DNA from 4 places in the Streptomyces rubrogriseus genome. Region 1 is predicted to be linked to each of the others. Evidence: riboswitches for the same ligand, from Rfam matches in the RefSeq annotation. Region 1 holds a riboswitch; each other region holds the start of a gene.
The links. A riboswitch is a leader RNA that binds a small molecule or an ion and turns the genes downstream of it on or off. The one in region 1 is predicted to bind cyclic di-AMP.
Positions count from the first base shown of each region.

Region 2: another riboswitch for cyclic di-AMP. It lies ahead of Sru02f_RS24565 (M23 family metallopeptidase); the one in region 1 lies ahead of Sru02f_RS34750 (transglycosylase SLT domain-containing protein).
Region 3: another riboswitch for cyclic di-AMP. It lies ahead of Sru02f_RS37050 (M23 family metallopeptidase); the one in region 1 lies ahead of Sru02f_RS34750 (transglycosylase SLT domain-containing protein).
Region 4: another riboswitch for cyclic di-AMP. It lies ahead of Sru02f_RS28810 (M23 family metallopeptidase); the one in region 1 lies ahead of Sru02f_RS34750 (transglycosylase SLT domain-containing protein).

Region 1 is NZ_CP116256.1:7,723,861-7,731,093, reverse strand. Features, by position in the region: gene fahA (fumarylacetoacetase) at 1-73, opposite strand, end outside; gene Sru02f_RS34755 (HAD family hydrolase) at 537-1,346, shown strand; gene Sru02f_RS34750 (transglycosylase SLT domain-containing protein) at 1,370-1,861, opposite strand; cyclic di-AMP (ydaO/yuaA leader) riboswitch at 1,866-2,034, opposite strand; gene Sru02f_RS34745 (polyprenyl synthetase family protein) at 2,716-3,726, shown strand; gene Sru02f_RS34740 (LolA family protein) at 3,985-5,229, shown strand; gene Sru02f_RS34735 (ABC transporter ATP-binding protein) at 5,282-6,265, shown strand; gene Sru02f_RS34730 (ABC transporter permease) at 6,252-7,196, shown strand.
Region 2 is NZ_CP116256.1:5,359,898-5,367,130, reverse strand. Features, by position in the region: gene dxs (1-deoxy-D-xylulose-5-phosphate synthase) at 1-1,347, shown strand, start outside; gene Sru02f_RS24585 (aspartate aminotransferase family protein) at 1,348-2,733, shown strand; gene Sru02f_RS24580 (helix-turn-helix domain-containing protein) at 2,807-3,421, shown strand; gene Sru02f_RS24575 (DUF6126 family protein) at 3,418-3,537, shown strand; gene Sru02f_RS24570 (tyrosine-protein phosphatase) at 3,559-4,356, opposite strand; cyclic di-AMP (ydaO/yuaA leader) riboswitch at 4,781-4,940, shown strand; gene Sru02f_RS24565 (M23 family metallopeptidase) at 4,943-5,881, shown strand; gene Sru02f_RS24560 (SGNH/GDSL hydrolase family protein) at 6,126-6,911, shown strand; gene Sru02f_RS24555 (TetR/AcrR family transcriptional regulator) at 6,973-7,233, opposite strand, start outside.
Region 3 is NZ_CP116256.1:8,204,227-8,211,459, forward strand. Features, by position in the region: gene Sru02f_RS37045 (aldo/keto reductase) at 1-725, opposite strand, end outside; gene Sru02f_RS37050 (M23 family metallopeptidase) at 862-1,905, opposite strand; cyclic di-AMP (ydaO/yuaA leader) riboswitch at 1,916-2,073, opposite strand; gene Sru02f_RS37055 (PP2C family protein-serine/threonine phosphatase) at 2,298-3,524, opposite strand; tRNA gene Sru02f_RS37060 (tRNA-Met) at 3,710-3,783, opposite strand; gene Sru02f_RS37065 (dihydrofolate reductase family protein) at 3,854-4,984, opposite strand; gene Sru02f_RS37070 (hypothetical protein) at 5,053-5,352, opposite strand; gene Sru02f_RS37075 (hypothetical protein) at 5,352-5,678, opposite strand; gene Sru02f_RS37080 (winged helix-turn-helix domain-containing protein) at 5,839-6,102, shown strand; gene Sru02f_RS37085 (MerR family transcriptional regulator) at 6,149-7,108, shown strand; gene Sru02f_RS37090 (hypothetical protein) at 7,095-7,233, opposite strand, start outside.
Region 4 is NZ_CP116256.1:6,405,586-6,412,818, reverse strand. Features, by position in the region: gene Sru02f_RS28825 (DNA gyrase/topoisomerase IV subunit A) at 1-383, opposite strand, end outside; gene Sru02f_RS28820 (M16 family metallopeptidase) at 719-2,071, shown strand; gene Sru02f_RS28815 (M16 family metallopeptidase) at 2,068-3,456, shown strand; cyclic di-AMP (ydaO/yuaA leader) riboswitch at 3,648-3,812, shown strand; gene Sru02f_RS28810 (M23 family metallopeptidase) at 3,825-4,577, shown strand; gene Sru02f_RS28805 (GntR family transcriptional regulator) at 4,698-5,393, shown strand; gene Sru02f_RS28800 (HPr family phosphocarrier protein) at 5,572-5,853, opposite strand; gene Sru02f_RS28795 (bifunctional acetate--CoA ligase family protein/GNAT family N-acetyltransferase) at 6,056-7,233, shown strand, end outside.

The sequences.
Region 1 (7,233 bases):
GGATCGAGAACACGCCGTACGGAAGGTTGTGCGGGCCGAAGGGGTCGCCCTCGGGGACATCGAAGGGGGGCATCGGGTGCTGCCTCGCTTTCGTGCTCGCCATGTGCGCCGTGCGCGCCGTGTGTGCCGTTGCGTGACGGCGGCTGTACTGGGTGTGTCAAGTGTGCCGGGTGTGTCAGGTGTGCCGGGTGTGCCGTTGTGTCACGTGATCGGGGTGCGTCACGTGACGCACGCGGTCCGGCCACACGTTACGGGTGACGTGCCGCTCTTGGGCAGTACCGCCGAAGGCGGCGGCGCCCGGTCCGGGTTCGGGGGCGGAAGGCACCACGGGGAGCACCCGGCGGGCAGGTAGCGTGCGATGCCGCCGCCAACCGGTGCACAGGCCCTGAACGGGCTTTAGCCGATGATGTATCAGGTTTCGGACATCCTCGGGCGTCGTCGTGCAACGCCGTGCGGGTTCGAGCGCACTCGCTACGCCCTCGCTCGGAAGCGGTCACGGGTGAGTCGGACGGGTGCGGTGTCCGTATTCTCTGATCATGGACCGCACCGCGTATTCACTCGTCGCCACCGACCTGGACGGCACGCTGCTCCGAGGCGACGACACCGTCTCCGACCGGTCGCTGGCCGCGCTGGCGCGGGCCGCCGGGGCGGGTGCGCGGCACCTGGTGGTGACGGGGCGCCCGGCCCCCCGGGTGCGCCCGCTGCTCGACCGGCTCGGCTGCACGGGGCTCGCGGTGTGCGGACAGGGCGCGCAGGTGTACGACGCCGGCGCGCACCGGATGCTGTGGTCGGTCACCCTGGACCGGGAGCTGGCCGAGACCGCGCTCGGCAAGATCGAGGCCGAGGTGGGCCAGGTGCACGCGGCCGTGGACCAGGACGGCGTCGACGGGCTGACACTCATCGAGCCGGACTACCTGATGCCCCACCCGACGCTGCCCGCGGTGCGCGTCGAGCAGCGTGCGCAGCTGTGGTCCAGGCCGATCAGCAAGGTGCTGCTGCGCCACCCCGAGCTGACCGACGACGAACTGGCGGCGACGGCTCGCGCGGTGGTCGGTTCCCTCGCGACGGTCACCATGTCGGGGCCCGGCACGGTGGAGCTCCAGCCCTGCGGCATCACCAAGGCCACCGGTCTGGCGCTGGCCGCCGAGCACCTGGGTCTGGAGCGGCGGCGGACGATCGCCTTCGGGGACATGCCCAACGACATCCCGATGTTCCAGTGGGCGGCCCACGGTGTGGCCATGGCCGGCGCGCACCCCGAACTCAAGGCGGTGGCCGACGAGGTCACCACGACGAACGAGGACGACGGCGTGGCCGTCGTCCTCGAGCGGATCTTCGGTACCTCTTAGGCGAGGTTCGGGCGGCGTACGGCTCAGTACGCGCTGAAGACGTTGTCCATCGAGCCGTAGCGGTCGGCCGCGTAGTTGCAGGCGGCGGTGATGTTGGCGACCGGGTCGTACGGGTCCCAGGAGGTGCCCTCGACGTGGTACGCCTGGAAGGTCGGGTCGATCACCTGGAGCAGGCCCTTGGACGGGGTGCCGTTGATGGCGTTGATGTCCCAGTTGTTGATGGCGAGCGGGTTGCCGGAGGACTCACGCATGATGTTGCGGTGAATGCCCTCGTAGGTCCCGGGGATGCCGTGCTGGGCCATGATGTCGAGCGACTCGCGGATCCAGCCGTCGAGGTTGTCCGGGTAGGCCGTGGCCGCCGTGGTGGCGGTCGTGGCGGCGGCCGGGGTGGCCGCGGAAGCGGTGGTGGCGCCGATGAGCGGCAGCGCGAGCACCGCGGCACCGGTGCCGGCCACGGCGAGCTTGCGGGCGAGGCGGCTGGTGCGGGCGTGACGGTTCTGACCGTTGGCAGACATGCGGTGTCCCTCTCCTTACGCCTACGAGGTGAGCTGTCGGGTTCGGGCGGGGAGGTGCCCGGCCGTGCCCTGACGGGTACGGCTTCACCCCGAGCCGCTCCGGTGGTGACCGGTGCGGCGACTTACCTGGGTCCCCCGCTCCTGCCTGCGAGTTTGTTGGGTGGATGACTGTGCGACGGGCGGTGGCAGGATTCGGCGTCCACCCGACAGGCCGGGAACGTATGCGAGAGCACATGTCCGGAACAAGTGCAGGAATCACCCAACATGCCTGTTGACCTTGGTCTGAGGCCTATATGGCTCTTGATCCTTTGCTGCTGCCAATCCCCAACTGGCTTGCGGGGCAAAGGGAGGGCACAGGTTCCGGCCGGGTTGCCTGTAGGTCGTCCGGAGTGAGCCAACTCACTGGCTTCAACAAGCACGGCAAATGGGGCATTAAGCCCAACTGGGAGCCAACCGGCCGCGGGTGGGGACGGCTTCGGGTGTCGGGCGGGGAGGGGTGGGAAGCGGGGAAGGGGAGAGGGCGGTGGAGGGGTGGCGCATAAGGAGGGGGCGGGCGTGTCGATCGGGTGACGTTCTCGAAGTGCGGGCCGTTGGGAGGAGTGATGGGATCTTCGGTGGCGGCTCCGGCCCGTTCGCCCTCCGGCTCCGGCTCGTCCCCTCTGGCGATATCAATCAAAATCTGCTCATATCACCTGATCAAAAACATACCGTTAATGATCCGATACCGACCAGCCTGTAACGGTGGGCGCTAGCGGTGATCGAAACGTGACCGGATACGCTGACTTGAGTGGTGGCAGCGACCTATCGACAAACCAGGTAATCGCCAGTAGACACCAGCAGACAGGAGACCCCTCGTGACCGTCGTCGGGCCGTTCGGGCTGAGCGTGCGGGACCAGGCTCTGGAAGCCGATGTCCAGGCCGGATTGGTTGCTGTCGAGGAAGGGTTGCTTGAGGCAACCAAAAGCGAGGTGCCGTTCATCACGGAGGCCGCCCAGCACCTGGTGCGGGCCGGCGGGAAACGGTTCCGGCCGCTGCTGGTGATGCTCTCGGCCCAGTTCGGTGACCCCTACGCCCCCGGGATCGTGCCCTCGGCCGTGGTCGTGGAGCTGACCCACCTCGCCACGCTGTACCACGACGACGTGATGGACGAGGCCGCCGTGCGGCGCGGGGTGCCCAGTGCGAACACCCGCTGGGACAACTCGGTCGCGGTCCTCACCGGCGACTTCCTGTTCGCCCGCGCCTCCCAGATCCTCGCCGACCTCGGACCCGAGGCGGTCCGCGTCCAGGCCCTCGCCTTTGAGCGGCTGGTCACCGGTCAGATCCTGGAGACGGCCGGCCCGCAGGACGGCCGCGACCCGGTCGACCACTACCTAGACGTGCTGGGCGGCAAGACGGGCTCCCTGGTGGCGGTCTCCTGCCGGTTCGGCGCGATGATGTCCGGCGCCGACGAGACGGTGGTGGACGTCCTCACCCAGTACGGCGAGCGGCTCGGCGTCGCCTTCCAGCTCGCCGACGACGTCCTGGACATCGCCTCCGACTCCGACGAGTCCGGCAAGACGCCCGGCACGGACCTGCGCGAGGGCATCCCCACCCTGCCCGTGCTGCGGCTGCGCGAGCGGGCGGCCCGGCTGGGACTCGCCGAGGACCTCGCGCTGTGCGAGCTGCTCGACTCCGACCTGAGCGACGACGCGCGGCACGCCGAGGCGCTGCGCCTGCTGCGTGCCCACCCCGCGCTGGAGCAGGCCCGCCGGGACACCGTCCGGTACGCGGAGGAGGCCCGGGCGGCGCTGGCCCCGCTGCGCGAGTGCGACGCGAAGGCCGCGCTGGTGGAGCTGTGCGACGCGGTGGTCCACCGGGCCGGCTGACCGCCCTCCGCGGTCCGTCGCCGCCTGCGCGGTCCGCGCCGGCCCCTACGGGGCGGGGGAGTCGGCGCCCCTGCGTGTCATCCCGCAGGAGTAGGCGGAGTTGAGCCCGCGGTCTGACGCTTGTGCTCCGGCGATTTGGTCAGATGGACACCACGGAAAAACACCAATCCTCACCGATTCGGGTGAGAATGGCGGCTCACGGGTGAACGAGTGCGAGGTCGCGAGACAGCCGCCGCCGACGACGGAGGTAGGGCACACATGGCACCGATCGATTCCGACGACAACACGACCGCCCGGGAGGGCGAGGAGCTGCGGGCCGGACGGCGCAAGGCCGCGCGGTACGTCGTCCCGGTCGCGGTGATGGGAGTGGCGGCCGCGACGATCGGGCTCGTTCCCGCGCTCGCCGACTCCGGCGACCCCGACCTGCCGAAGGTCACGGCGGAGCAGCTCATAGAGAAGATCGCCGAGTCGGACGTCCAGCAGCTGTCCGGCACGGTGCGCATCAACACCGACCTGGGTCTGCCGGACCTCGGCGGGCTGGAGAGCGGCCTGATGTCCGGAATGTCCGGAGGTCCGGGCTCCGGCGGGGATGGCGAGGGCTCCGCCGCCGACCCCTCGGCCAAGCTCACCGAGCTGGTGTCCGGCAGCCACACGCTGCGCGTCGCGGCCGACGGCCCCGACCGGCAGAAGCTGTCCCTGCTGGAGAACGCCGCCGAGTACAGCCTGATCCACAACGGCAAGGACGTCTGGGGCTACGACAGCTCGTCCAACGAGGTCTACCACTCCACCGCCGCCGACGGCGCCGGGCGGCCGGAGAAGGACGTGCCGGGCCAGGACGTGCCGGCCACCCCGAAGGACTTCGCCGACCAGGCGCTCAAGGCGGTCGACGACACCACGTCCGTGACCGTCGGCGGTACCGCGCAGGTGGCCGGCCGGGACGCCTACCGCCTGGTCGTCGAGCCCAAGCAGGACGGATCGACGGTCGGTGCGATCACCGTGGCGGTGGATGCCGAGACCGGCACGCCGCTGAAGTTCACCCTGACCCCGGCGAGCGGCGGCGCCGCCGTCGTGGACGTGGGCTTCACCAAGGTCAGCTTCGCCAAGCCGGACGCGTCGACGTTCGACTTCACGCCACCCGAGGGGGCCAAGGTCACCGAGGCCGACGAGGCCGGCGAGCGGGCCGGGGCCCCGGAGCACGGCCGCGGGGCCGAGGGCGAGCTCGCCAAGGGGATGGACGGCATCGAGGTCATCGGCGAGGGCTGGAACTCGATCGCCACCTTCGACACCGGCGCTGAGGGCGGCCTGCCCACGGACTCCGCGGGCGACCTGGGCGGCCTCGGCGGCTTCCTCGGCTCCTTCGGCGACCAGGTCAAGGGCGACTTCGGCTCGGGCACGGTCTTCAAGACCCGCCTGGTCAACGCCCTGATCACGGACGACGGCAAGGTCTACGCCGGTGCGGTCACCAAGGACGCGCTGGTGAAGGCGGCCGACGCCGCGAAGTAGGATCCCGCAGCACCCCCACCCGTACGGCGAAGAGGACGAGAAGAGGGAGCCGATGGCCGAAGCGTCCGCCACGGAGCCGGAGCGCCCGGACCAGGAGAGCGCGGATGACGCCGTCATCGCCACCCGCGCGCTCACCAAGCGCTACCGCGGCGGACAGCTCGCCGTCGACGGTCTGGACCTGACCGTCCCGGCGGGCAGTGTCTTCGGCTTCCTCGGGCCCAACGGCTCCGGCAAGACCACCACCATCCGCATGCTGATGGGGCTGATCGAACCCACCTCGGGCAGCGCCCGGGTCCTCGGCCGGCCCATGCCACGCGCGGCCCGCGCCGTACTGCCCCGGGTCGGCGCCCTCATCGAGGGCCCGGCCCTGTACGGCTTCCTCTCCGGTCGGGACAACCTGCTGCGCTACGACGCCGCCGACCCGACCGCCGACCCGCGCACCCGGCGCGAGCGCGTAGGGGCGGCGCTGGACCGGGTGGGCCTCGCGGCCGCCGGCGGCAAGAAGGCGAAGGCGTACTCGCTCGGGATGAAGCAGCGGCTGGGGCTCGCCGCCGCGCTGCTCCAGCCGCGCCGGCTGCTGGTGCTGGACGAGCCGACCAACGGTCTCGACCCGCAGGGCATGCGCGAGATCCGCACCCTCGTGCGCGAACTGGCCTCCGACGGCACCACCGTCTTCCTCTCCTCCCACCTGCTGGACGAGATCGAGCAGGTGTGCACCCACGCCGCCGTGATGGCACAGGGCCGGCTGGTCACCCAGGGCGCGGTCGCCGATCTGGCGGCCGGGGCACGGGGCCGGCTGGTGGTGACCACGCCGGACGCGGGCGACGCGGCCAGGGTGCTGAAGGAGCAGGGGGCCGCGGACGTGGTCGTCGACGGGGACCGGGTGACGGCGGAGCCACCGGAGCGCGACCTCGCCGAGGTGAACGCGGCGCTGGTCGCGGCCCGCGTCCGGGTCCGGGGCTTCGTGGTGGAACACGCCTCGCTGGAGGACGCGTTCGTGGCGCTGACCGGGGAGGGCTTCGATGTCGCGGGCTGATGTGCGGGACGAGCCGGTGGGGGAGCCCGCGGGCGGGGCGCGGGACCCGATTGCGCACCCGGGCCCAGGTGCCGCGCGGCCCCCGAGCCCGCTGTGGTCCTTCGGGCTGTTCCGCAGCGAGCTGCTGACCACCTTCCGGCGCTGGCGCACCCTCGCCCTGCTGACGGTGCTCGCCGCCGTGCCGGTCCTGGTGGGCATCGCCGTGAAGATCGAGACGAGCGACGGGTCCTCGCTCGGCGGCGGTGGCGGCGGTGGCGAGGGGCCGGCGTTCATCTCGCAGATCAGCAACAACGGGCTGTTCCTGGTCTTCACCGCGCTCGCCGCGACCCTCCCGTTCTTCCTGCCGATGGCCATCGGCGTCGTCGCGGGCGACGCGATCGCGGGCGAGTCGAGCGCGGGCACGCTCCGCTACCTCCTGGTCGCCCCGGCCGGCCGCTCCCGGCTGCTGCTCACCAAGTACGCGACGGTGGTCGCCTTCTGCCTCGCCGCCACCCTGGTGGTCGCGTTCTCGGCGCTGGCGGTCGGCGCGCTGCTCTTCCCGGTCGGCGACCTGATCACCATCTCGGGCACCCGGATCACCTACGTCGAGGGCCTGGGACGGGCGCTGCTGATCGCCCTGGTCGTGGCCGCCTCACTGGTCGGCATCGCGGCCCTGGGCCTGTTCGTCTCCACTTTGACGGGCAGCGGCATCGCGGCGATGGCCACCACGGTCGGACTGCTGATCACCGTCCAGATCCTCGACCAGATCCCCCAGCTCGACGCCCTCCAGCCGTACTTCTTCTCGCACTACTGGCTCTCCTTCGCCGACGTGATGCGCGAACCGGTCTACTGGGACGACCTGGTGAAGAACCTCGGCCTCCAGGCCCTCTACGCGGCGGTCTTCGGCTCGGCGGCCTGGGCCCGGTTCACGACGAAGGACATCACCGCGTAGTCAGGACCTGGTGGCCATCGCGTAGACAGGGCTGGGT
Region 2 (7,233 bases), 2.4 Mb from region 1:
GCCTGGGGCAAGGACATGCTCCAGCGCACGCCCGTGGTGGGGCACACCGTCTACGAGGCCCTGCACGGCGCCAAGAAGGGCTTCAAGGACGCCTTCGCCCCGCAGGGGCTCTTCGAGGACCTGGGACTGAAGTACCTCGGCCCGATCGACGGGCACGACATCGGCGCCGTCGAGTCGGCGCTGCGCCGCGCGAAGCGCTTCCACGGCCCGGTGCTCGTGCACTGCCTCACCGAGAAGGGCCGCGGCTACGAGCCCGCCCTGCGCGACGAGGAGGACCACTTCCACACGGTCGGCGTGATGGACCCGCTCACCTGCGAGCCGCTCGGCCCGGCGGGCGGGCCGTCCTGGACCTCCGTGTTCGGTGAGGAGATCGTCCGGATCGGCGAGGAGCGCACGGACGTGGTGGCGATCACCGCGGCCATGCTGCACCCGGTCGGCCTCGCCCCCTTCGCCGAACGGTTCCCCGACCGGGTCTGGGACGTCGGCATCGCCGAGCAGCACGCCGCGGTGTCCGCCGCCGGCCTCGCCACCGGCGGACTGCACCCGGTCGTCGCCGTGTACGCCACCTTCCTCAACCGCGCCTTCGACCAGCTCCTGATGGACGTGGCACTGCACCGCTGCGGCGTCACCTTCGTCCTGGACCGGGCCGGCGTCACCGGTGTCGACGGGGCCTCGCACAACGGCATGTGGGACATGTCCGTCCTCCAGGTCGTCCCCGGGCTGCGGATCGCCGCCCCGCGCGACGCCGACCAGCTGCGCGCCCAGCTGCGCGAGGCGGTCGCCGTGGACGACGCGCCGACGCTGCTGCGCTTCCCGAAGGAGTCCGTCGGTCCCGCCGTACCCGCCGTCGACCGGATCGGCGGCCTGGACGTCCTGCACGCCGCGGACCGGCCCGAGGTGCTGCTCGTGTCGGTGGGCGTGATGGCACCCGTGTGCCTCGGCGCCGCCGAACTCCTCGAGGCCCGAGGCATCGGCTGCACCGTCGTCGACCCCCGCTGGGTCAAGCCCGTCGACCCGGCGCTCGCGCCCCTCGCGGCCGAGCACCGCCTGGTGGCCGTCGTCGAGGACAACAGCCGCGCCGCCGGGGTCGGCTCTGCGGTGGCACTGGCGCTCGGCGACGCCGAGGTCGACGTCCCCGTGCGCCGCTTCGGCATCCCCGAGCAGTTCCTCGCGCACGCCAAGCGCGCCGAGGTGCTCGCGGACATCGGCCTCACCCCGGTCGACGTCGCCGGTCGGATCGCCGCGAGCCTGGCCCTCGCCGAACCGGTCGGGGAGGGGCCCGGGAAACCGGCAGTGGAACAGTCCGGCGACGGACGGATCGTCATGCCAGCCCAAGGAGAGAACTGAATGACCAAGGAGTTCGACCTCGCCGCGCTCTTGGCCGAGCGCGGAGCCGAGCGGTACGAGCTGCACGCCAAGCACCTCAACCACCAGCTGCCGCGCATGCTGCACACCATCGGCTTCGACAAGGTCTACGAGCGTGCCGAGGGCGCGCACTTCTGGGACGCGGACGGCAACGACTACCTGGACATGCTCGCCGGGTTCGCGGTGATGGGCCTGGGCCGCCACCACCCGGTCGTCCGCAAGGCGCTGCACGACGTGCTCGACGCCTCGCTCGCCGACCTGACCCGCTTCGACTGCCCGCCGCTGCCCGGGTTGCTGGCCGAGAAGCTGCTCTCCTACAGCCCGCACCTGGACCGCGTCTTCTTCGGCAACAGCGGCACCGAGGCCGTCGAGACCGCGCTCAAGTTCGCCCGGTACGCGACCGGCAGACAGCGGATCCTGTACTGCACGCACGCCTTCCACGGACTGACCGCCGGCTCGCTCTCCGTCAACGGCGAGGACGGCTTCCGCAAGGGCTTCGCACCCCTGCTGCCCGACACCGCCGTCCCGCTCGGCGACCTGGACGCCCTGGCTCGGGAGCTGAAGAAGGGCGACGTGGCGGCCCTGATCGTGGAGCCGGTCCAGGGCAAGGGCGTGCACGAGGCCCCGCCCGGCTACCTGCTCGCCGCGCAGGAGCTGCTGCACCGGCACAAGGCGCTGCTGATCGCCGACGAGGTGCAGACCGGCCTCGGCCGGACCGGCAAGTTCTACGCCTACCAGCACTCGGACGGGGTGGAGCCCGACCTGGTCTGCGTGGCCAAGGCGCTGTCCGGCGGTTACGTCCCGGTGGGGGCCACCCTGGGCAAGGACTGGATCTTCCAGAAGGTGTACTCCTCGATGGACCGCGTGCAGGTCCACTCGGCGAGCTTCGGGTCCAACGCACAGGCCATGGCCGCCGGGCTCGCGGTGCTGTCGGTGATGGAGAACGAGGAGATCGTCGCGAACGCCGCCGCGGTGGGGGAGCGGCTGAAGTCCCGGCTCGCGGAGCTGGTGGACCGCTACGAGCTGCTCGCCGACGTCCGGGGCCGCGGACTGATGATCGGCATCGAGTTCGGCCGTCCGAGGTCCCTGAAGCTGCGCAGCCGCTGGACGATGCTGCAGGCCGCGCGGAAGGGACTGTTCGCGCAGATGGTGGTCGTGCCGCTGCTGCAACGGCACCGGATCCTGACCCAGGTGTCCGGCGACCACCTGGAGGTGATCAAACTGATCCCGCCGCTGATCGTCGACACCGCCGACGCCGACCGGTTCGTCGACGCCTTCACGGAGGTGATGGAGGACGCGCACAATGGCGGTGGCCTGATGTGGGACTTCGGGAAGACCCTGGTCAAGCAGGCGGTGGCCAACCGTTGAGCGCAGCCTCCGGTGTTTTTGCCTCTGAGGCAAGGAATTTGCCTGACGGGCAAGTTTCGGGCTGAATGGAGGCATGAGTTCCTCCGAGACCGGCCCCGCCGAGGGGTCGGTCGCCGCCGTCGCGCCCCAGCTGCGTGAGCTGCGGCGGCGGGCCGTCCTCACATTGGAGGCCGCGGCCCGCGCCGCGGGGCTCTCGCCCGCCCACCTCTCCCGCCTGGAGACCGGGCAGCGCCAGCCCTCGCTGCCGATGCTGCTCTCCCTCGCCCGGGTCTACGGTACGACCGTCGCCGAGCTGCTGGGCGAGGCGGCCGCGGACCGGGATGCCGTAGTGCGGGCCGCCGACATGGAACCCACCGCCGCGGGCGGCTGGACGTACTGGCGGGCCGGAGCGCCGGGCCGCGGCATGCAGGCCCTGCGCGTCCAGGTTCCGTACGGCTCCCAGGGCGACGTCGTGCGGGTGCACCCCGGCGAGGAGTGGCTGCACGTCCTGCGGGGCCGGCTGCGACTGCGCCTCGGGGACACCGAGCACCGGCTCACCGCGGGGGACAGCGCCCACTTCGACTCGATGACCCCGCACCGGATCGCCGCGCAGGACCCCGACGGGGTCGAGCTGCTGTTCGTCCACACCCTGCTGCAGAGCCCGACGGCCGCCCCGTGCCTCGGCCCGACCCCTGGAGAGACGCCATGAGCACCATGCAGGAGAAGTTCCCGCGCGCCCTGTGGGTGCGGCTGATCGTCTACATCGCCCTGGGGCACGTCTTCGGCGGCTTCCTCTACCTGCTGTTCGAGGTGGGCGCCAAGTAGCGCCGGCCGCGGGCGGGTGGCTCAGTCCAGCATCCGCTCGCGCAGCCGCTCCCGGGTCGCGGGAGTGAGCCGCAGGCCCTGCTCCAGGTAGGCGTCGACGCCGCCCCACGTCTCCTCGACGGTCTCGAAGGCCGCCGCCAGGTACTCGGCGCGCGCGTCGAACAGGGGGCTGAGCAGCTCCATGACCTCGGGGGAGTAGGCCGAGGCCGCGGAACCGCTGCGGCGCACCTTGTAGCGGCGGTGCGCGGCATTCGACTTCAGGTAGTCCTCGACGACGGCCTCGCGCTCGACACCGAGGGCGAGCAGCGTGACGGCGATCGACAGGCCCGCGCGGTCCTTTCCGGCGGCGCAGTGCATCAGGGCCGGGACGCTGTCCTCGGCGAGCGCGTGCAGGATGCGGGAGTGCTCCGCGGTGCGCTCCGTGACGATCGCGCGGTAGGAGCCGATCATCCGGTCCGCGGCCTTGCCGTCGGCCAGGATCTCGCGCAGCTGGTCGAGGTCGCCGTCACGGACCATCTTCCAGAACTCGGCGCCGTCGGCCGGGTCGCTCAGCGGCAGGTTCACATTGCGCACGCCCGGCAGCTCGACGTCCGGGCCCTCGAGCTTCTGGTCGGCCGCGTTGCGGAAGTCGAAGATCGTGTGCAGGCCCAGCGAGGCCAGGAACGCGGCGTCCTCCCCGGTGGCGTGAGCCAGGTGACCGCTGCGGAACAGCACCCCCTGCCGCACCCGCCGCCCGTCCACGGTGGGCAGGCCGCCCACGTCCCGGAAGTTGCGCACACCGGTCAGCTCGGGTTCGGTCGACGGGACCTGCTGCGTCACGGGGGCTCCTCCCACTCCGCCCCGCCGCCGCTGCTCGCCGGCGGGCTCCACCCGACGATACGGCATCACCCGGACGCGAAATGGCGCCCCGAGGGATATTCCGGGCCGATAAGGCCCTTCTGTCCGAATTGGTATCTTAATTACAACTGGCCCTGAAATGGCGGAGGGTGAATGAGGGGCGCGTGAGCAGCGTCATATCCGTGACCGTGCGTTGCCCGTCATGTTCACGTAATTCAACTGTTTCTCAAGGGGCTTTAAGCAAAAGCGTGCCGCGGAAATCGACGCAGGGTTACCGGACATTCCCGTAAAGGATCAATCGGAACACCTGCCGGGGGAACCCTTCGCTTGTCCCTGTGCGTCTTGGTCCCTTACGTTCACCACCGATCCGGACGGACGCCTAATCCTGCCGCCGACCGGAGCCCGCACTCATCGACCACCCGTACACGGCAGGAGCGGGGGACCCACAGGTAGAACTGCCTGTTCCGGTTCCCGGAACGGCTTGGGGTAAAGCCGCGTTTCGGCGCGGCCGGGCATCTCCAGCCCGCACCCGACAGCTCACCTCGCAGGCGCCGGAGAGGAATTCGCCATGCCCGCGAAGGGTAAGCACCGCCGTACCAGGGCCATGCGCCTGACCCGCACCATCGCCGTCGCCGGGACCGGTGGCGCCGCGCTCGCGCTCCCGCTGATGGGTGCCGCCGCCGCCAACGCCGCTCCCGCGCACTCCGTTTCCGAGCAGGCCGTGCACTCCGTTCCGGCGTCGGCCAAGAAGGCCGCCGCCGAGAAGAACTCCGACTCGCACACCTACACGGTGAAGAGCGGCGACTACCTCTCGAAGATCGCCGACGAGCAGGACGTCGACGGCGGCTGGAAGAAGCTCTACGCGGACAACCGCGAGGCCGTCGGTTCCGACCCGTCGCTGATCCACCCCGGCCTCAAGCTGTCGATCGGCGGCCAGGCCGCCAAGTCGTCGGCGCCGTCCTCCGCGCAGTCCGAGAAGCCCGCGCAGAAGTCCGCCGAGAAGCCTGCCGCGAAGCCCGCCGCGAAGCCGGCCCAGAAGTCGACGGACGTCGAGAAGGCCTCCTCCTCGGACTCCGGCAGCCAGTCCACGGGCACCACCAGCGGCTACACCTCCCCCGTCGCGGGCGGCACCGTCGGCACCCCGTACCACCAGTCCGGCAGCATGTGGTCCAGCGGCTACCACACCGGCACCGACTTCGTCGTCCCGACCGGCACCTCCCTCAAGGCCGTCGGCGCGGGCACCGTCGTCTCGGCCGGCTGGGGCGGCGCGTACGGCAACCAGGTCGTCATCCAGCTCGCCGACGGCCACTACGCCCAGTACGCCCACCTCTCCTCGCTCTCCGTCTCCGCCGGTCAGTCGGTGACGGCGGGTCAGCAGGTCGGCCTCTCGGGCGCCACCGGCAACGTGACCGGCCCGCACCTGCACTTCGAGATCCGCACCACGCCGGACTACGGCTCGGACATCGACCCGCTGGCGTTCCTGCGCTCGCACGGCGTCTCCGTCTGACGACCGGTTCCGCGCGGCCCCCGCGCACCGGAGGCCGGACCCCGATCCCCGGGTCCGGCCTTCGGCGTGTCCGGACCCCGGTGCAGGCGCCGTGCAGGGCCCTCGCCGTATTCCGGAATTGACGAATACTTTAGGCGTGGCCTTTCTCACCGCCCGTCAATCCCTTCCTACGGTCGCGTAGGTCACATTCCAAGGTGAATCATGGGCCGATGTGGCAGACGATTCGAAGAGTGACAGCAGAGCAGTGATCGGGTCGTACGTGGCGGTGGGGGACAGCTTCACCGAGGGCGTCGGCGACCCCGGCCCCGACGGGGCGTTCGTCGGCTGGGCCGACCGGCTCGCCGTACTGCTCGCGGACCGGCGCCCCGAGGGCGACTTCACGTACACGAACCTCGCCGTGCGCGGCAGGCTCCTCGACCAGATCGTGGCGGAACAGGTCCCGCGGGTCGTCGGACTCGCGCCCGACCTCGTCTCGTTCGCGGCGGGCGGCAACGACATCATCCGGCCCGGCACCGATCCCGACGAGGTCGCCGAGCGGTTCGAGCTGGCGGTGGCCGCGCTGACCGCCGCGGCCGGAACCGTCCTGGTGACCACCGGGTTCGACACCCGGGGGGTGCCCGTCCTCAAGCACCTGCGCGGCAAGATCGCCACGTACAACGGGCACGTCCGCGCCATCGCCGACCGCTACGGCTGCCCGGTGCTCGACCTGTGGTCGCTGCGGAGCGTCCAGGACCGCAGGGCGTGGGACGCCGACCGGCTGCACCTGTCGCCGGAGGGGCACACCCGGGTGGCGCTGCGCGCGGGGCAGGCCCTGGGCCTGCGCGTCCCGGCCGATCCGGACCAGCCCTGGCCGCCCCTGCCGCCGCGCGGCACGCTCGACGTCCGGCGCGACGACGTGCACTGGGCGCGCGAGTACCTGGTGCCGTGGATCGGGCGCCGGCTGCGGGGCGAGTCGTCGGGCGACCACGTGACGGCCAAGGGGACGCTGTCTCCGGACGACATCAAGACGCGGATCGCCGCGGTGGCCTGACACCGAGGCCGGTGCTGTCCCGGCGGGCCGGTGCACCGGCTGGCCGGTGTCCCGACGGGCGCTAACGCCGCGTCGGTGTCAACGCCGCCCGCTCCAGGCCCAGTTCCCGGGCCAGGGCGTCGTCCACCCACGCCTGCGCCCGGGCCCGCGACACCGTGCCCGTGTACGAGGTGAGCTGCACCGCCAGCCCGTCCAGCAACGCCGTCAGCCGCAGGGCCGCGGCGTCCGGCTCGGGGCAGGAGAACTCACCGGCGGCCACGCCCTCGGCGATGACCTCGGCGATCGCCGCCTTCCACTGGCGGTCCAGCTCGCGCGCGACCTC
Region 3 (7,233 bases), 480 kb from region 1:
GTCTCCAGGTGCCTGGCGGCACCGCCCGCCCGCGGGCTGTCCACCTCCGTGCCGGGCCGGTACTTGCCGGTGAGGAAGCCGGCCGCGAGGGCGTAGTACGGCACGGCGGCGAGACCCGCCTGCTCGGCGAGGTCGCGCAGTTCGCCCTCGTACGTGTCGCGGGAGACCAGGTTGTAGTGCGGCTGGAGGGCGACGTACCGGGCCAGGCCCTCGCGGTCGGAGAACTCCAGGGACGCCGCGAGCCGTTCGGCGGAGATGTTGGAGGCGGCGATGTGCCGCACCTTGCCGGCCTTCACCAGTTCGTCGAGCGCGCCGACGATCTCCTCGACCGGCACCTCGGGCTTGTCGAAGTGGGTGTAGTACAGGTCGATGTGATCGGTGCCCAGGCGGCGCAGCGAGGCGTCGGCCGCGGCCTTGATGTTCGCGGCGGACAGGCCCGGGTACTCGGGGTGCTGGCTGACCTTGGTGGCGAGGACGACGTCATCCCGGTTGCCGCGGGCCGCGAACCACTCGCCGAGCACGGTCTCGGACTCGCCGCCGCTGTTGCCGTCGACCCAGGCGGAGTAGGAGTCGGCGGTGTCGACGAAGTTGCCGCCGGCCGCCGTGTAGGCGTCCAGGACGGCGAAGGACCGGTCCCGGTCGGCGGTCCAGCCGAAGACGTTGCCGCCGAGGGCGAGGGGGAAGACCTCGAGGTCGGAGGAGCCGAGCTTGCGCAGAGAAGTCATGTACGGACTCAACGACCGCACCGGAGCGGGCGATTCCGGCAGGCGCGCAAAATCCCCGCAAACCGGCAGCCCTGGCGTCGGGGGGTCGCCGTCAGGACCGCCGGGGATCAGCGGGGCGCGTCGAAGGCGGGGCGGATCAGGGGGTGAGCCCCTTGCTCTGCAGCCAGGCCATCGGGTCGATGCCGGTGCCGCCGTCGGTGTGGACCTCGAGGTGGAGGTGGGCGCCGGTGACGTTGCCGGTGGCGCCGACGCGGCCGATGACGTCACCGGTGGCGACCTTCTGGCCGACGCTGACGTTGATGGAGGACTGGTGCGCGTACCAGAGCTCGGTGCCGTCGTCGAGGGTGAGCACCGTCTTGTAGCCGTACGACCCGTCCCAGCCGGCCGACGTGATGGTGCCGCTGTGCACAGCCTTGAGCAGCGTGCCCGTGGGGGCGGCGAAGTCGAGGCCGGTGTGGTGACCGGAGGACCAGAGGGAGCCGGCCTGGTTGAACGTGGAGGAGATCGTGTACGAGGAGGTCGGCAGCGTGTACTGCTTGGCCAGCTTCGCGAGCCGTTCGGCCTCGGCCTTCTTCGCGGCCTCCTCCTCCGCCTTCTTCTTGGCGGCGGCGGCCTTCTCCTCGGCCTCCTTCTCCGCCTTGGCGGCGGCTTCCGCGGCCTTCTTCTCCGCCGCGGCGGCGGCCTCGGCGGCGGCCTTGGTCTCGACCTGCGCCTGCTGCTGCTCGGCCTGCGCCATGATCCGGGCCCGCAGCGACTCGCCGGCGCCGGTGGTGTCGGTGCCCTCCGCGCTGTCGGCGGCGACCGCCTGGGTGATGCCGCTGAGCGGGGTGGCGGAACCCTCGGGCTCCGGCTCCTCGTCACCGCCGGGCATGAGCGAGCCCACGTTCGGCAGGTCCGGCATGGAGATGGACACCGGGGGCTTGCCGGTCTGCGCGCTGGCCATGCCGCCCGCTCCGACGGCGGCTATGACACCGACGCCGAGGACGGTGGAGCTGCGGGCGAGTCCGCCGCGCTGCTTGGCCACGCGGTGCCGGCCGCGTACGGGGCGGATGGATTCCGCGGTGGGATTCCACTCCTCCCAGGGACCCTCTTCGGCGCGGTAGCCGTCGTAGCCGAAGGTGTCGGTGCCGTGCCCACTGGGCGCGGACGGGGCCTCGGGGGCAGGCCGGTTTGACGCCACGTGGGCGTACTCCTTTCCTTCCTTTCGCCTACCGGGTTAGCTGACGGGTTCGGAGCAGGAAGGTCTCCTACGGGTGTCTGCCGACCGTGTTCCCACGGCGGCATACGCCCGATTCACCCCAATGTGGTGGTTCCCCGGTTCCCTTGCGGGATTCGGCGCGTGCGCACGGAGCCGCCTTCTGTGACGGCTGGGACGACCGCGCTGCGTTATCGAACGTTAATAGACGCGAGGCTCCGATTCCAAGCCGTTCCTCTTGATCATTACCGAATACGGCCGGGACGTACGCCTCACGACCGGTGAAAACCGGGCGAGTTGACCAGGCCTCGGTATTCCCCTTCGCGGCACTTTCTTCTGACGTTGTATCAGTTGTTATGCGGAGGGAGGTCGCGCTGTCACGGCTCGTGACAATGATCATGGTCGGCGCGCCGGGGACGCCGGACGGCGAGCAGCGCCATGTCGTCCGCCATGCCGCCCCCGGAGTGCCGGCGCACGTCCTCGGCGAGGGTGTCGAGCAGGGTCGCCGGGTGCGGGAAGACGCGGCCGGCCAGCCGCGCCTGCGGATCGTAGAACTCGCCCTTCGCGTCCCGGGCTTCGGTCAGTCCGTCGGTGTAGAGCAGCAGCGTGGCGCCGCCGGGGAAGGCGACCTCCTGCGCCCGGTCGGGCCATACGCCCAGCTCGCCCATGCCGAGCGGCAGCGCCGACTCCTGGGCGGGCAGCGGGCCGAGGGTTCCGTCGCCGTGGAGGAGCAGGGGCGGCGGATGGCCGCGGTTGACGATGCGTACGGTGCCGTGGCCGTGCGGGAGTTCGGCGAGGACGGCGGTGGTGAAGCCCTCGAAGGCGTCCAGTCCGTCGCGCCGGGTGCCCTCGCGCGCCAGCGCCCGCTCCAGGCGCTGCGCCACCGCCTCCAGCGTCGCCTCCTGCTCGGCCGCCTCCCGGAAGGCGCCGATCACGACGGCGACGGCGGCCACCGCGCCCATGCCCTTGCCGCGCACGTCCCCGACGATCAGCCGGACGCCGCGGGCGCTGTCCTGCACGGCGTACAGGTCGCCGCCGATGAAGGCGTCGGCCTGCGCGGCCTCGTAGCAGACGGCGATCTCGAAGCCGGCGATCCGCTCGGCGGGTTCGGGCAGGACGGCGCGCTGGGCGGCCTCGGCGATCTCGCGGACGGAGACGAGGCGCTCGCTGCTGCGGCGGACCATGCCGTTCACGAGGACGGCGAGCACCGCGACCGTCGCGATGGTGATCAGCTCGGTGAGGGAGTCGACGTAGTGGATGACGCCCTTGCCGAGTTGCAGTCCGATGACCGCGACGACCACGGCGACGCCGGTGAGCGCCGTGCCGCGCCGCGAGTAGAGCGGGGCGGCGACCAGGGGCGCGGCCGTGTAGAGGGGCCCGGCGGTGAAGTACCTCGGGGTGAAGATGTCGTACAGGATGGCGACGACGATCAGCAGCACGGGGAGCGCGTGCACGAAGGTCCGCCCGTACCCGGTCCGCCGGCGTGGCGGTGGCCCGGAGGGCGGCACGGCCGGCGCCTCGTCGCCGAGGCCGAGACCCGGGTCGGGCACGGGGTCGCCGGGGAGCCGTCCGCCGGCCCTGGCGGCCGCTCCCTCGTCGTCCACGTCACCTGGCCGCACCACTCGTCTCCCGCCGCCCCGTACGTCCGCGCCGCTTGCCGTCCCGCACTCCAGGGTTCCGGGGGCGGGGACGGGCGGCGAGCGGTGAGGGGCCGACCGGATGACACGGGGCACCTGCGGAAACGCACCGAGGGCCGGAACCCTTTCGGATTCCGGCCCTCGGCCTTCAGTAGCGGGGACAGGATTTGAACCTGCGACCTCTGGGTTATGAGCCCAGCGAGCTACCGAGCTGCTCCACCCCGCGTCGTTGTGTTCACCACTGTACGTCATCCCGGGGGCGGAATGCACATCGGTATCTCGGCGCCCCGCTCTCCCTACCCCTCCAGGTGGCGGTTGGGTGCCTTCGCCCGCTGCGCGTACTCGGCCAGTACGACGACGGCGGCACCCGCGGCGGTGAGCACCCCGCTGCCGTCCGCCCCCGCCACGAAGGTGTCCGGCTCCCGCCAGGCGGTGACGACGCGGCGCACCCCGGCGTCGAGGATGAGCCGGGCGCAGGGCGCGGGCCGGGAGGCCCGGCGGGCACACGGCTCGAGGCTGCTGTAGACGGTGGCGCGGGCGAGCCGCGGGTCCTCCGGGTCCACCTTGGCGAGCGCGGCCTCCTCGGCGTGCACGACCGGATCACCGCCCTCCCGCGAGTACCCGCGCGCCAGCTCGCTCCCGTCGGCGGCGACCACGACCGCCCCCACGCTGAACGCGGTGTCCGACGGCGGACACAGCTCGGCCAGCTCGCAGGCGAGCGCCAGCCAGTGCCGGTCGGCGGCGGCGACGCGGTCACCGGTGCCGGGTGCGGTCGGCAGGTACCGCATCAGCACCACGTCCTCGATCCGCCGCGTCTCGACCAGCCGCAGCCGCCCGCCCTGGTAGGCGCCGGGCCCGAACAGCCGGGGCGCGGCCGGGTCCCCGACCAGGAGCGGCGCGAGGACGAGCTGAAGCTCGTCGGCGAGTTCCTGCTGGAGCAGCTGGGTGTGGACGGTCCCGCCCCCTTCGACCATGAGCCGCCGCACCCCCCGCCGGTCGTGCAGGTACTCCAGCGCGGCGTGCCAGTCGAGGTCCGGCCCCAGGGACACCACATCGGCACCGATCCCGAGCGCGCGGGCCCGCCGGGCACCGTCGTCCGTGGTCAGCAGCACCTTCTCCCCGCCCGTGTGCCAGAACCGCGCCGCCGGGTCCAGCTCGCCGCTGCCGCTGACGGCGACCTTGAGCGGGTACTCCGCCCGTCCGTCCGCGACCCGCGCCGCCCGCCGCTCGGCCGAGTTCACCAGCAGCCGCGGATTGTCGGCCCGGACCGTCCCGCCGCCGACCAGGATCGCGTCCACGGAGGCCCGCACCTCGTCGACCCGGTCGAAGTCGGCGGGGCTGGAGAGCAGGAGTCGTTCGGGCCCGGTGTCGTCCAGGTATCCGTCGAGGGAGACGGCGGCGGAGAGGAGGACGTGGGGAAGGGGCATGGGTGGCACTCCGGGAGGCAGACGGGCGGCGTGTTCCGGCGGGCACACACTAGGCGCCGCTCCCGTTCCTACGGTCCACCATGGTCCACGGACAGGCGCCGCCCCCTCGACTCCGCCACCCGCAGCGCGTCCGCGAGGCACTCGGCCAGACGGATCGCGGTGTAACGGACCTCCGCGTTCGGGGACACCGGGTCGTCCAGGACGCCGCGCGCCGAGCGGAGTACGTCCAGCCCCTCGGCGAGCTGCCGGACCTCCGTCTCGTCGGCGAGCCGGGACACGAATCCGCTGCCGTCGCCGGGAGCGAGGAAGCAGGGCTTGCCCTCGGCCGACAGCCAGGGCAGCAGCCGTAGCGCGGTGTGCGGTGTCATCACGCGGCCGCCTTCCGCGCGCCGACGACGTGCTGGTCCAGGTCGATGCCGAAGTCGGCGGCGAGCACAAGGGCGAGGCGGCGGTGCCGCTGTCGGTCCAGTTCCTGCTCGTGGGCGGCGAGGTAGGGGCGGACGAGGCGGGAGGCGGCGCCGTCGAGGGGGAGGTGACGGCAGTACGGGGAGTGGTGGAGCGGGAGGAGGACGGGAGCGGTGGGGCGAGGGGTGCTCCGGGCTCGGTGGCGTGGGGCCCCCGCGCGGTGCGTTCCGGTGCCGGGGCCGAGGAGAAGGGTCAGCCAATGGGCGATGCGGTGGATAAGGTCGTGCATGTCGACGCTCCTGGTAAGCGTTGGCCGTGCCCCGGGGCCCTGCCAGGCCGCCGGGGTCTCTCATGGATGACTGTGCACCCGGACGCATTAGGTAGCAATAGGAAGCATACGGATGCACCCATACGTGGTAGAGCGCTAGTCGTCGCTTTAACGTGCAGGCATGGCTGACGAGCGCGACTGGAGACCCGACCTGGCAAGTCACGTCTACGTGTACGTGCAGGTCGTGCACCACATCGCCGAAGAGATTCGGACGGGACGACTGCCCGTGGGCGCACGTCTCCCTGCGGAACGTGATCTCGCGGAGCAGTACGGCGTGGCCGTGAATACCGTCCGTCGGGCTGTACGCGAGCTGCGCGAACAAGGACTCGTCATCACCGTGCCCATCAAGGGAACCTTCGTGCGCGCGGAGAAGCCCTCCGGCTGACTCCCCGCCTTGACTCTCCAGTGGCTGGAGACCGCAGGGTGGGCTCATGAACGGCGCGACGCCCCCGCACTCGATCGGTGAACTGTCGGCCCGTACCGGCGTGTCCGTACGGACGATCCGGTTCTACTCGGACACCGGACTGCTGCCTCCCACCGACCGCACCCCGGCCGGCTACCGCCGTTACGGCGAGGCGGCGCTGGACCGGCTCCACCTCATCTGCGTCCTGCGGGAGCTGGACGTCGATCTGAGCACGGTCCGCCGCGTCCTGGACGGTGACCTGACCGTCGCCGAGGTCGCCGCCGCGCACGCCGACGCCACCGCCCTGCAGATCCGCGCGCTGCGGCTGCGGCACAGCGTGCTGCGGCTCGTCGCCCGGCGCGACGCCACCCCGGAGGAGACAGTTCTCATGCACCGGATCGCCCGCCTCACCTCCGACGAACGACGGCGCGTGATCGCCGACTTCATCGCCGCGCTGGAGGCCGGCACACCCCACGCCCGCGACGCCGCCGCCGCCCTGCGCACCGCCCTGCCCGAACTCCCCGACGAACCCTCCGACGCCCAGCTCGCCGCGTGGGTGGAGCTGGCCGAACTCGTCGCCGACGACGGCTTCCGCGGGCGCATGGCCCGTGCGGCCCTCCCGCCCGCCGACGAGGACGTGTTGCCGGGGCTGGCCCCCGAGGCGGTGGCGGAACTCATCCCCTTCGTCCGGCAGACCGTCGCCGGGGCCAGAGCGGCGGGCATCGACTCGGAGGGGGACGAGGCCGCCCCGGTCGTCGACGCCGTGGTGGCGCGCATCGCCGCCGTACTCGACCGTCCGGACGGCCCGGAGCTGCGGGAGTGGCTGGCCGGGCGGTTCGCGGCGGGGCACGACCCGCTGGTCGAGCGGTACTGGCGCCTGGTCTGGACCCTCAACGACTGGCAGGTCGTCCCCGGTCACCTGCCCTTCCAGCCCTGGATGGTCCAGGCCCTTCGCCGGCCCGGCCGGTTCAGCCCTAGTCGCCGTTGACCCACGCGAGCAGGCGGGCGCGCTTCTTGTAGGAGCAGGGGGCGTATTCGGCACCGGCCGTGTCGTACGTCTGCGGGCCGCCCAGGAGGTCGTACCCGTAGTCGCTGGGGCCGTACTCGCCGTCC
Region 4 (7,233 bases), 1.3 Mb from region 1:
GGGTCGTCGTTGCCCAGCGAGCCGAAGTTGCCGTGGCCGTCCACCAGCGGCACCCGCATCGAGAACGACTGGGCCATGCGGACCAGGGCGTCGTAGATCGACGCGTCGCCGTGCGGATGCAGCTTGCCCATGACCTCGCCGACGACGCGGGCGCACTTCACGTAGCCGCGCTCGGGCCGCAGGCCCATCTCGTTCATCTGGTAGACGATGCGCCGGTGCACCGGCTTGAGGCCGTCGCGGGCGTCCGGCAGCGCACGGGAGTAGATGACCGAGTACGCGTACTCGAGGAAGGAGCCCTGCATCTCGTCGACGACGTCGATGTCGAGGATCTTCTCCTCGTACGAGTCGTCGGGCGGCGGGGTCTTCGTACTACGGCGGGCCATCGCTGCCGGCTCCTTGCTGAAGCGTGAACGGTGATCTGACGCCGTCCATTGTGGACTGCGGCACTGACAGCGACCGACCAGGACCCGTCACGGGCTGCCGGCCCGGCGCTGCCCGCAGGGTACGCCCTCGTCCCGGGGTGCCGTCCGCGCAGCCGTCTCCGGCGGCCCGTCAACCGCGTTCTCGCTCTCGGCGTACGAGGCCCGGGAACTCCACCGGCCGCCCGCACGCTTGCATACAGTGGCAGGACCGGCGGAATTCCGCAGTTCCGCCCATGGATTCCACCCGGTGGTTCACCCAGTGACTCCACCAGGATCTCGCGATCGAAGGGACGTACATGCCCATGGGTCACACGGCCACAGCCCAGGCAGGCTCCGGCGGCCTGACAGCGACCGAGCACCGCCTGGCCAACGGCCTGCGCGTGGTGCTCTCCGAGGACCACCTGACCCCGGTCGCGGCGGTGTGCCTCTGGTACGACGTCGGCTCGCGCCACGAGGTCAAGGGGCGCACCGGCCTGGCTCACCTTTTCGAGCACCTCATGTTCCAGGGCTCCGCCCAGGTCAAGGGCAACGGCCACTTCGAGCTGGTGCAGGGCGCCGGCGGCTCGCTCAACGGCACCACCAGCTTCGAGCGGACCAACTACTTCGAGACCATGCCCGCCCACCAGCTGGAGCTCGCCCTCTGGCTGGAGGCCGACCGCATGGGCTCCCTGCTCGCCGCCCTGGACGACGAGTCGATGGAGAACCAGCGGGACGTCGTCAAGAACGAACGCCGCCAGCGCTACGACAACGTCCCCTACGGCACCGCCTTCGAGAAGCTGACCGCCCTCGCCTACCCGGAGGGCCACCCCTACCACCACACGCCGATCGGCTCGATGGCAGACCTGGACGCGGCGACCCTGGAGGACGCGCGCGCGTTCTTCCGCACCTACTACGCGCCGAACAACGCGGTGCTCTCGGTCGTCGGCGACATCGACCCCGAGCAGACACTCGCGTGGATCGAGAAGTACTTCGGCTCCATCGCCTCGCACGACGGCAAGCAGCCGCCCCGGGACGGCGCGCTGCCCGACGTCATGGGCGGGGAACTGCGGGAGGTCGTCGAGGAGGAGGTCCCGGCCCGCGCCCTGATGGCGGCCTACCGCCTGCCGGAGGACGGCACGCGCGCGTGCGACGCGGCCGACCTGGCCCTGACCGTCCTGGGCGGCGGCGAGTCGTCCCGCCTGTACAACCGGCTCGTCCGCCGCGACCGCACCGCCGTCGCCGCCGGGTTCGGCCTGCTCCGGCTCGCCGGGGCGCCCTCCCTGGGCTGGCTGGACGTGAAGACGTCCGGCGACGTCGAGGTGCCGGTCATCGAGACGGCCATCGACGAGGAGCTGGCCCGCTTCGCCGAGGAGGGCCCCACGGCCGAGGAGATGGAGCGCGCCCAGGCCCAGCTCGAGCGCGAGTGGCTGGACCGCCTGGGCACGGTCGCCGGCCGCGCGGACGAACTGTGCCGGTACGCCGTCCTGTTCGGCGACCCGCAGCTCGCCCTCACCGCCGTGCAGCGGGTGCTCGAGGTGACCGCGGAGGAGGTCCAGGAGGTCGCCAAGGCCCGCCTGCGCCCCGACAACCGCGCGGTGCTCGTCTACGAGCCCACCGCCCCCGCCGACGAGACCGACGCCACCGACGAGAACGAGGAGGCGGCCAAGTGACCGAGCTCGCCACCATGGAATTCCACGCCCAGCCGCAGGCCGGCGAGCCCAAGCCGTGGGCGTTCCCCGCCCCCGAGCGCGGCAGCCTCGACAACGGCCTCACCGTGCTGCGCTGCCACCGCCCCGGCCAGCAGGTCGTCGCCGTCGAGGTGCTCCTCGACGCCCCCCTGGACGCCGAGCCGGCCGGTCTCGACGGCGTCGCCACCATCATGGCGCGCGCCTTCTCCGAGGGCACCGACAAGCACTCCGCGGAGGACTTCGCCGCCGAGCTGGAGCGCTGCGGCGCCACCCTGGACGCGCACGCCGACCACCCCGGCGTCCGGCTGAGCCTGGAGGTGCCCGCCTCGCGCCTCGGCAAGGCACTCGGCCTGCTCGCCGACGCCCTCAGGGCGCCCGCCTTCGCGGACGGCGAGGTCGAACGGCTGGTGCGCAACAGGCTCGACGAGATCCCGCACGAGCTGGCCAACCCCTCCCGGCGTGCCGCCAAGGAACTCTCCAAGGAGCTGTTCCCGGCCGACGCGCGCATGTCGCGCCCGCGCCAGGGCACGGAGGAGACGGTCGAGGCCATCGACGCGGCGGCCGTACGCGCCTTCTACGAGCGGCACGTCCGCCCCGCCACGGCCACCGCGGTGGTCGTCGGCGACCTCACCGGCGTCGACCTGGACGCGTTGCTCGGCGACACCCTGGGCGCCTGGACCGGCTCGGCCGCCGAGCCGCGTCCCGTGCCCCCGGTGACCGCCGACGACCGGGGCCGGGTCGTCATCGTGGACCGTCCCGGCGCCGTCCAGACGCAGCTGCTGATCGGCCGCACCGGCGCCGACCGGCACGACCGCGTGTGGCCCGCGCAGGTGCTCGGCACCTACTGCCTGGGCGGCACCCTCACCTCGCGCCTGGACCGCGTCCTGCGCGAGGAGAAGGGCTACACCTACGGTGTGCGGGCGTTCGGCCAGGTCCTGCGCTCCGCGCCGGACGGCACGGGCGCCGCGATGCTCGCCATCAGCGGATCCGTCGACACCCCCAACACCGGTCCCGCCCTGGAGGACCTGTGGACGGTGCTGCGCAAGCTGGCCGCGGAGGGGCTCACCGACGCCGAGCGCGACGTGGCCGTGCAGAACCTGGTGGGCGTGGCGCCGCTGAAGTACGAGACGGCGGCGGCCGTGGCGAGCACGCTGGCCGACCAGGTCGAGCAGCACCTGCCCGACGACTTCCAGGCCACGCTCTACCGTCAACTGGCCGCCACGGGCACCGTGGAGGCCACCGCGGCGGTCGTGAACGCCTTCCCGGTGGACCGTCTCGTGACGGTCCTGGTCGGCGACGCGGCGCAGATCAAGGAGCCCGTCGAGGCCCTCGGCATCGGCGAAGTCACCGTGGTGGCGGCCGAGTAGCGGCACGCGCGCGCGGCGGCCCCGGTGACCGGTGTGTCACCGGGGCCGCCGTTTGTCCGGATTGGGGGAGTGGTTGCTCGTCTGCCCTGTGGCGTGCGCTACAAAAAGCCTGTTGCGTTTGAGGATTGAACGCAGCCGCGTTTAGCGTCGTCCGGGCTGTTCGTCAGGCAGTGCGCCGCATCCGCGGCACCGGACAGTCATCGCCGAGTCCCCGTACGGCGCGAGCCAGGGGAGCCGGGGACCCATCGAAGTCCCTGGGGTGAATCGGACGCCCGCGCGCACCGCGAGGGGGTCCGTAGGAGACCTTCCACCTCCGAACCCGTCAGCTAACCCGGTAGGCGAGAGGGAAGGAAAGGACAAGCCTCTACATGGCGTTCACGCGCGCCACCGGGAAGCACCGCCGTCCCAGTCGGGTGCACCGCACCACCGCCCGCGCGGCGGGTGTCGCGGCCCTCGCCACCACCGGCGTGGTCGGCACCCTCGCGGCTCCGGCGCTGGCCGCCGAGCCCGAGGTGGAACAGACCGGGCTCACCCCGGTCGTCACCATCGGCGACTCCATAGCCGACGAGATCGACGCCCAGGCCCTCGCCCAGAAGCAGGCGGCCGCGGACGCCGCCGCCCGCGAGGCGGCCCGCGAGCGGGCGGCCGAGGCGGCCAAGGAGGCGCGCGAGGCCAAGGAGCGCGCCGCGCGGGAGGCGGAGCGCGAGCGCCTCAACACCTTCGTCGCGCCGATCACCGCCTCGTACGTCTCCACCGCCTACCAGGCCGGCAGCTCCCTGTGGTCCTCCGGCAGCCACACCGGCATCGACTTCCACGCCTCCAGCGGCACGTCCGTGCACTCCGTGGGCGTCGGCACCGTCGTCGAGGCCGGCTGGGGCGGCGCGTACGGCAACCAGGTCGTGATCAGGATGCACGACGGCACGTACACCCAGTACGGGCACCTGTCGTCCATCGGCGTCTCGGTCGGCCAGTCGGTCGAGCCCGGCCAGCAGATCGGCGTCTCGGGTGCCACCGGCAACGTCACCGGACCGCACCTGCACTTCGAGGCCCGTACCAGCCCCGAGTACGGCTCGGACATGGACCCCGTCGCCTATCTCCGCTCCCACGGAGTGAACGTCTGACGAAAAAGCCCCGGCTTCCCGAGTCGGGGCTTTTTGTATTCCATGCCGGCTTGATTGGCCTAGAGTCGCTGAAAGCGCGTCCATCGTCGACGTTTCTGGGGATCAAGGCGGAGGTCGGTCATGCGTATTCCGGCACATTCGGTGTGCACGGCGATTCGGGACGACATCGTGACCGGCGTCCACGGACGCGGGAGCCGGCTCACCGAGGAGATCCTCGCCCGCCGTTACGGCGTCTCCCGCGTCCCCGTCCGCGAGGCCCTGCGCACGCTGGAGGCGGAGGGCTTCGTGGTGACCCGGCGGCACGCGGGCGCGTGCGTCGCGGAACCGACCCGGCGGGAGGCCGCCGACCTGCTGGAGACCCGCACGCTCCTCGAGCCGCTCGGCGCCTCCCGGGCCGCGCGGCGGCGCACCGACGCACACCTCAAGGTGCTGCGCGGCCTGGTCAGGCTGGGGCAGGAACGGGCCGGGCGGGGCACCGTGGACGAGCTGCGCTCCCTGGGCGGCTGGTTCCACGAGACCCTCGCCAGGGCGGCGGACAGCCCCTCCCTGACCGCGCTGCTGACCCAGCTCCGCCACAAGATCGCCTGGATGTACGTCGTGGAGGCACCGGTCGGACCGGTGGAGCACTGGGCGGAGCACGCGGCGATCGCCGACGCCGTGGCCCGGGGCGACGCCGAACGCGCGCGGGCGCTCATGACCCGGCACATCGAGCGGTCGGCGTCCGGGTACCGGCTCCGGTTCGCCTCCGGCGGCGCGACGGCAGAGCGTGTGAGGAATACGCAACATTCCGTAAACACCGCGAGCCCGCTCCGGTAACACAGGTTCCGTATACAAAAGCGGGGGAATTCCGGCGGCTATTTCTGCCGTCCCGAACGTGCAGAAGCAGAAGCAGAAGCAGAAGCAGAAGCAGAAGCAGAGGCAGAAGCGGAAGCGGAAAAGGAGAAAGGCCCGCCCGGTGGTCCCGGCGGGCCTTTCGGTGCTGCTGTCCCGTCCGTCAGACGGTCTCGGGAAGCTCCTCGAGCCCCTCGGCGACCAGCTTCGCCAGCCGCTCCAGGGCCGCCTCCGCGCCCTCGGCGTCGGACGCGAGGACGATCTCCTCGCCCCCCTGGGCGCCGAGGCCGAGGACGGCCAGCATGGAGGCCGCGTTGACGGGGGACCCGTCGGCCTTGGCGATCGTCACCGGGACGCCTGTGGCCGTGGCGGCTCGGACGAAGATGGAGGCGGGGCGGGCGTGGAGACCCTCGGCCCAGCCGACGTTGACGCGGCGCTCAGCCATGTGATGCTGCCCTTCAGGTGTTCAGAGGCGTTGGAGTTGTCTAGACCAGTCTTGTCTAGACCAGTTTCCCACATCGTGAAGCGAGCCGGGACGACCACGTGGGCCGCCCCGTCCGGGTCCCGGACCGCGGCCTCGGTCCGGACCTCCGTCCCCCACAGACTGCCCCGCGCCGTTGTCGTACGCGAGCCGTACTCTGGGGCCCATGCAGACCTCGTCGGACCGGCACGAGTACCCCGCCCACTGGGAAGCCGACGTGGTGCTGCGCGACGGCGGCACCGCGCGCGTCCGCCCCATCACCGTCGATGACGCCGAGCGCCTGGTCAGCTTCTACGAGCAGGTTTCCGACGAGTCGAAGTACTACCGCTTCTTCGCGCCGTACCCTCGCCTGTCCGCCAAGGACGTCCACCGCTTCACGCACCACGACTTTGTGGACCGGGTGGGACTCGCGGCCACCATCGGCGGCGAGTTCATCGCCACCGTACGCTACGACCGGATCGGGGCCGGCGGAACACCCGCCACCGCACCGGCCGACGAGGCCGAGGTCGCCTTCCTCGTCCAGGACGCCCACCAGGGGCGCGGCGTCGCCTCCGCCCTCCTGGAGCACATCGCCGCCGTCGCCCGCGAGCGGGGCATCCGCCGCTTCGCCGCCGAGGTGCTGCCCGCCAACAACAAGATGATCAAAGTCTTCATGGACGCGGGGTACACCCAGAAGCGAAGCTTCGAGGACGGGGTGGTCCGCCTGGAGTTCGATCTCGAACCCACCGACCGCTCGCTGGCCGTGCAGTACGCGCGCGAGCACCGCGCGGAGGCCCGTTCCGTGCAGCGGCTGCTGCAGCCCGGCTCGGTCGCGGTCGTCGGCGCCGGCCGCACCCCGGGCGGCGTCGGCCGCAGCATCCTCGGCAACATCCGGGACGCCGGCTACACGGGGCGCCTGTACGCCGTGAACAGGGCCTTCCCCGAGGACATGAAGGAGCTCGACGGGGTTCCGGCGTGCCGTTCCGTGCGCGACATCGACGGGCCCGTCGACCTCGCCGTCGTCACCGTGCCCGCCGAGCACGTCCCGGACGTCGTCACGGCGTGCGGCGAGCACGGGGTGCAGGGCCTGGTGGTGATCTCCGCCGGATACGCCGACAGCGGCCCCGAGGGGCGCGAACGCCAGCGCGCCCTCGTGCGGCACGCGCGGTCGTACGGCATGCGCATCATCGGGCCCAACGCCTTCGGGATCATCAACACCTCCCCCGACGTGCGGCTCAACGCCTCTCTCGCCCCCGAGATGCCGCGCGCGGGACGGATCGGCCTGTTCGCGCAGTCCGGCGCCATCGGCATCGCCCTGCTCTCCCGGCTGCACCGGCGCGGCGGCGGGGTCACCGGCGTCACCGG